DNA from 2 places in the Neptunomonas japonica JAMM 1380 genome. Region 2 is predicted to be linked to the other one. Evidence: predicted binding sites of a transcription regulator. Region 2 holds the regulator's gene; the other holds the start of a gene.
What was found. Region 2 encodes LexA, which represses DNA repair genes until DNA is damaged. Its sites were predicted from a motif close to TACTGTNTANNTANACAGTA; they were not measured.
Positions count from the first base shown of each region.

Region 1: a site for LexA is predicted at 1,624-1,643, ahead of ruvA (Holliday junction branch migration protein RuvA). Genes of this name have one in related genera too.

Region 1 is NZ_AP014546.1:1,666,260-1,669,680, reverse strand. It holds gene ruvB (Holliday junction branch migration DNA helicase RuvB) at 1-890, opposite strand, end outside; gene ruvA (Holliday junction branch migration protein RuvA) at 970-1,599, opposite strand; gene ftsY (signal recognition particle-docking protein FtsY) at 1,713-2,957, opposite strand; gene NEJAP_RS07775 (cation:proton antiporter family protein) at 3,102-3,421, shown strand, end outside.
Region 2 is NZ_AP014546.1:1,781,399-1,784,819, forward strand. It holds gene topA (type I DNA topoisomerase) at 1-453, shown strand, start outside; gene NEJAP_RS08345 (DUF6586 family protein) at 484-1,011, shown strand; gene NEJAP_RS08350 (hypothetical protein) at 1,011-1,262, shown strand; gene NEJAP_RS08355 (cell division inhibitor SulA) at 1,285-1,746, opposite strand; gene lexA (transcriptional repressor LexA) at 1,743-2,357, opposite strand; gene dinG (ATP-dependent DNA helicase DinG) at 2,483-3,421, shown strand, end outside.

The sequences.
Region 1 (3,421 bases), 120 kb from region 2:
ATCGTATCTCGCTCCTCACTAATCGCCGCCGCTAGACTATCAATTCCAACAGGACCACCAGCAAATTTTTCAATCATCACCAACAACAAACGCCGGTCCATATGATCAAAACCACGTTCATCAACACTCAACATGTTTAGTGCAAGGTTAGCCACATCCTCTGTAATAACCCCATCACCTTTTACTTCAGCATAATCGCGGGCACGACGAAGCAAACGGTTAGCAATACGCGGGGTTCCCCTACTACGCTTGGCAACTTCTTTAGCGCCTTGCTCATCAATTTTTGATCCGGACAATTGCGCAGAACGAAGAATAATTTGCGTCAAGTCTTCAATATTATAAAATTCTAAACGTTGCACAATACCAAAGCGATCCCGTAGTGGAGAGGTTAAAGAACCTGCTCGAGTAGTCGCTCCGACTAACGTGAACGGAGGTAAATCCAGCTTAATCGATCGTGCAGACGGGCCTTCACCAATCATGATATCTAACTGGTAATCTTCCATTGCAGGGTAGAGAATCTCTTCAACATTGGAACTAAGGCGATGAATCTCATCAATAAAAAGAATATCGCCTGCTTCAAGATTTGTAAGTAAAGCAGCCAAATCACCGGCTTTCTCAATAATAGGGCCAGAAGTCGTTTTAATATCGCCGCCCATTTCATGCGCAATGATATTCGCTAGAGTTGTTTTACCGAGCCCTGGTGGGCCAAAGATCAGGGTATGATCAAGAGCCTCTTCACGCTGCCTGGCTGCATGGATAAAAATCTCCATCTGCTCTTTTACAACGGGCTGCCCTGTGTAGTCAGCTAACGTTTTAGGGCGGATTGCTCGATCATGCTGCTCTTCAACCGGAGCACTTACCGCGGAGATAAAACGATCTGCTTCGATCACTACAAATGCCTCATAGGTAGGACAAATAAAGAACAGTACATATCAATTAACTATTACTCATCTAATAAAACTAAGAATACTAGCCTGATATCATCGACTTAAGCGCCAAACGAATAAGCTCTTCACTGCTAACATCGGCCCCCAACTTCTGCTCAGCTTGCGCAACGGCTTTCGTTGCTTGTACAGGCTTATACCCCAGAGAAACTAAAGCACTTTCAGCCTCCTCTCTGTAACCTGCCATATGCTGTGCCATATCAGGCAAATCACTACCCGTAAGCTGAAAGTCCGCAGGCTCAGTTTGCTGAAGGTTTTGAAGTTTATCTTTTAACTCTACAATTAGGCGTTCGGCAGTTTTCTTACCTACGCCAGGGATACGCGTTAGCGCGGCAGCGTCTTCACGCTGTAGGCAACCTATAAATTCTTGTGTCGTCATCCCTGAAAGAATAGAGATCGCCATTTTTGGCCCAACACCATTCGCCTTTATTAAAGAGCGAAACAAACTACGCTCTTGTTTATCAATAAACCCATACAGCAGCTGTGCATCTTCTCGCACAACAAAATGCGTATAAAGCACAACCTGATGCCCCATTTCCGGTAAACGGAAAAAAGTATTCATCGAAGCTTCTACTTCGTAACCAACGCCCTGCACATCAACGAGCAGTTGTGGTGGTTGCTTTTCGAGTATTTCACCCTTGAGTCGCCCTATCAAAGCTATTTTCTCATCCAGTTAAAAACATGGATAAATATACAGTACAACTATATAAATACCAATACCGTTAGTCATAGTTTAATAATGAGCGACCCTACAGGAAAAGCCTCTGCTTATTCTTCAAATAACGCAGCAACAAACTCTTCCGCAACAAAAGGACGTAAATCGTCTATCTGCTCGCCAACCCCGATAAAACGAATAGGCAACTCCAACTGCTTGGCAATAGCGAAAATGATTCCGCCTTTTGCCGTCCCATCCAGTTTAGTTAACGTAATACTCGTAACACCCACGGCATCTTTGAATATGCGAGCCTGGCTCATAGCATTTTGCCCAGTCCCTGCATCAAGCACTAGCATAACTTCATGCGGAGCCGTTGCGTCTTTTTTACGCATAACACGCACAACCTTCTCAAGTTCTTGCATGAGATGGTCTTTATTTTGTAAGCGACCCGCTGTATCAGCAATCAATACATCAATATTCTTTGTTTGGGCAGATTCTAACGCATCAAATAAGACTGAAGCAGAATCTGCACCAGTGTGCTGGGCAACAACAGGTACATTGTTACGATCACCCCACACCTGTAACTGTTCAACAGCGGCTGCACGGAACGTATCACCGGCCGCTAACATGACAGATTTTCCTTGTGCCTGAAAACGCTTAGTCAACTTTCCTATTGTCGTTGTTTTACCTACACCATTAACGCCAACCATCAAGATGACATAAGGCTTTTTATCTGTATCTACTATCAACGGTTGCTCAACTTGCCCCAACAAACCGGCTAGCTCTTGTTTCAATGATTCATGCAACGCTTGTGCATCTGCTAGCTGGTTACGTGCGACACGCTCGGTTAGGCGACCTATAATTTCTGTGGTTGCTTCAACGCCAACATCTGCCGTTAAAAGTAATGTTTCAATATCTTCTAATAGCTCATCATCAATCTCTTTTTTACCAAGAAACAAATTACCTAGCTTTACTGATAGGTTTGCTTTTGTACGGCTTAACCCCGCCTTCATCCGAGCAAACATACCCTTTTTAACGGGTTCTGGTTCTGGTTCTGGTTCTGGTTCTGGTTCTGGTTCTGGTTCTGGTTCTGGTTCTGGTTCTGGTTCTGGTTCTGGTTCTGGTTCTGGTTCTGGTTCTGGTTCTGGTTCTACAACCACGCTGCTATCTTCAGCAACTGGCGCAACGACTTGCTTATCTTCTTGAGCATCTTTTTCTACTGCCTCTTGTGCAGCAATATCAGACGCTACTTCCATGTCATTACTGGCAACCGAATCTTGTTGACTATCAACTGTTTCAGCTGCTTCTTTTTGAACCTCTTCGCTGGATGAAAATATAGATCTCAGCTTCTTAAACATGCTTGTTCCTCAAAACACTGGATATGCCAAAAACTAGTGAAAAAATGCAATAATAATATGGCAGTTACGACTATGATTTAAAAAGGAATATCTTATCATAGTGCGGCGCTCCACAAACCCATTGATCAAAAAATGTAGGGAACTATGGATTTTATCTGGATTTTATTTGCTTTTGTTTGCGGTTTGACGGTTAAAGTAATCTCCCTCCCTCCCCTTATTGGCTTCCTATTTGCCGGCTTCGTACTGCATTTTATAGGCGTTGAGCCTACCGATTCGCTTAAGACCCTCGCCGACCTGGGCATTACACTGATGCTTTTTACCATAGGTCTTAAACTGCATGTATCTGATTTATTAAAACGAGAAATATGGGCCAGCACACTCTCCCACATGGGTATTTGGACACTGCTATTTACTTCCTCCTCTCTGCTGCTCGCCATTATCTCATTTCCATATTTTTCAAATAT
Region 2 (3,421 bases):
GGCCGTTTTGGTAAGTTCTTTGGTTGTATGAATGAAGAATGTAAAAACACTCGTAAGCTGCTGAAAAGTGGTGAAGCTGCGCCGCCTAAAATGGATCCGGTGCCTATGCCTGAGCTGGCCTGTGAAAAGGTTGAAGATACCTACATTCTTCGTGATGGTGCTTCTGGGTTGTTTTTAGCCGCAAGCCAGTTTCCACGTAACCGTGAAACACGAGCACCCAAAATTATTGAGTTACTGCCTCACGAATCTGAGATTGACCCTAAGTACACATTCCTGTTTAGCGCGCCAAAGCGTGATAATGAGGGGAATGAGACTATTGTACGATACAGTCGTAAGACAAAGGAGCAGTATGTGATGACTGAGGTCAATGGCAAAGCAACCGGATGGCGTGCATTCTATCAGGGTAATGCCTGGGTGATAGAAGAGCCAAAGGCTAAAGCGAAGAAGAAGTAACCTTTAATGGTCATGTTATAGAGGTAGTGTATGAGTAATGTATATCTGGTCAGGACGAATCAGAAAATTAATTTTGCACGTATTCATTTAGATGCTTTGACGGTCGCGCAAGACTCTACGAAGTGGAGTAAGCACAACGAAATTGAATCGTATAATGAATCTATTTTGTTTCATTTAGCGTCGGCATACGGTTCATTTTTACGAGAAGTTGCTGAAAAATATAGTTTTGATACCAGCAAGGTAAACACCTTGGCTGATTTAGAAGTTATGTTTGAGGCATCGGGGCAAGAGTCACCAGAAAGGATTGAGCTGGTAGGCTTGGAGAAGAGTGAAGTAAGTTGGTTGCATAAAATGCTAGCTGCTTATGGAGCTTGTTGGAAAGCCCTTGATAATCATAGTGAAGCTGCGAGTGATAAAGTAAGCGTTTCAGAAATTCATGTTGTGCAGATTAACCCAAATCATGCAGAAGATAGCGATATTCTGGCCGAATACAAACAGTGGCTTAATGAGTTTCGTTCGCTAGTCGAGCGTTTACGTTCAGATATGCAAGAGTGGTAGTGAGTAAAAATACAGTGGAACAAACAGTACTTGAGATTATCAAGCTTCCATCAGGCGAATACGCTATGCGTAAGGCGGGTGAGGATGAGCCACTGATCACAGTGAACTTGTCGCAAAAAGTTAGAGATGGTCTAAATGGTCAGTCTGAAGAGTTAGCGCGTATGATTCTTGTAGCTGGTGCAAAGATGATGTCTGAGTTATCAATGGAGTCTGCGGAAGCACCCAAGACTCCTAAACCGGTAATCCACTAGTTCTTCCCTTTTGTCTGCTGTTTTAGTGGTGGCGTCTTCTTATGAGGATGCCGTTACTACATCCTTGTTGAGCTGAGTGCTCTAAATTTTTAATCTCATGTTCTGATATCTCTTCGGCCCAGCTAATGACTGCGTGACAGGTGCCCGTACTTAATGCTTTTTTTGCAAGCTGCAGTACTGAATGATGCTCATCTGGGTAGAGTAAAATTACCTTGTTTAAGTCAATACCTGCATCCTGTAAGAGCGAACGAGGTAAGTTGGTCGGCGGCGCTACCCATGCAAACCAGCGGTCTTCATGGCTGAGCTGTGCCAGTAAAGGCATGAGCAGAGGCATATCGTTGAGTTCGCCGCTACGTGTGACTATTTCAGTTATTTTTCCGAACTCTTTTTTTGTGGCTGGCGGTTTTTGGTGGATCTGGTTTTGTTCGTGTTTGCGTAACAGCGCCATGCCGGGTCTGTTGCGATGGTTATGTAATTGAATCACAAATCACCTCCTTGCCTAATGACGCCTACGCCTAACCCTTCGATAGACAATTCTTGCTGTCGAAGGTCAACTTGAATTGGTGAAAACTCTGTGTTTTCTGCAATCAGATAGACCATGTGACCTTCTTTTTTGAAGCGTTTTACAGTGACTTCGTCATCAATGCGGGCGACAACAATTTGGCCGTTACGTGCTTCTGTACATTGATGTACAGCGAGCAAGTCACCGTCCATAATGCCAATGTCTTTCATGCTAGTGCCATGGACTCTCAGTAAATAGTTAGCTGGTGGATGAAAGAAGTCAGCAGAGATAGTGCAGTGCTCTTCGATATGTTCTTGTGCCAAAATAGGAGATCCAGCAGCGACACGCCCTATTACGGGTATCCCGTCTTCTGCTGCTTCCAGTTCAGGTAGGCGTATACCGCGAGAGGTTCCCGGAATAATCTCAATCGCGCCTTTTCTCGCTAATGCTTTAAGGTGTTCTTCGGCAGCATTAGCGGATTTGAAACCAAGTGTTTTTGCGATTTCTGCACGTGTCGGTGGATACCCGGTTGCTTCAATGTGCCCGCGGATGCATTCCAGTACTTCTTCTTGACGTTTGGTTAGTTTCATAATGTTGCCTGTTTATTTATACAGTATCTGTGATTATATACAGCAAGTAAGTGATGTAAAGTAATTTTCTGTTTATATATCCAGTATCTTGGTATGATCCACGCCAAATGTTATTCGGGTAGTTTGTCTTGCTTAGTGATGCTCTTAAAAACTCTATACAGGCTTCTTATCGACGCTTTTTAGCGGACCATGAGATGAAGCCGCGTTACGGCCAAAAAATGATGATTGCGCACGTAGCGCGAACACTCGGTGCTATAGAGGTGGACGAGAAAGGAGAACGGGTTAACGAAAATCATCTTTGTGTGATTGAGGCAGGGACCGGTACGGGTAAAACCATGGCCTATCTGTTAAGTGCAATTCCTATTGCGCAGTCGCATTCTAAGTCTTTAGTTATTTCGACTGCGACCGTTGCATTGCAAGAGCAGCTGTTAAATAAAGACCTACCTGAAGTGGCTCGTCTCCTAGGAGAGTCAGTTAATTATGTGCTGGCTAAAGGTAGGGGGCGTTATTTTTGTATTTCGCAGGCGGAAAAACTTTTAGACTCTCAAAATCAAACGGGACAAATTGCTCTATATGAAGATGAGATAGAGCATAGTATCGACCCTTCATTGCTGGTTTTTTATCAAGAGCTGTTGGGTAAGTTTGCTGCAGGTGAGTGGGATGGTGATCGAGACAGTCTTGCTCAAGAAATAGAGGCTGCAAACTGGGCCCCTCTAACGAGCGATCATACGCGTTGTACCAATAGGCGCTGTAGTAATTTTTCTGTATGTCCTTTTTATAAGTCTAGAGACTCTATGGATAAGGCCGACATTGTTGTGGCTAACCATGATTTAGTCTTGGCTGATTTGTCATTAGGTGGCGGTGCGATTTTACCCGAACCGGCTAATACTGTTTATATATTTGATGAGGCTCACCATCTTTCGTCTAAGGCAACGGGGCACTTTGCTTATACAATGCGTGTTAAAGGCACGCAACGTTGGCTGAAGTCATCCGTAAAGCAGTTAGATGCTATGCTGGATGAATGTGATAACAACGCCGTTTTGGCGCAGTATGTTGAGCGTATGGCG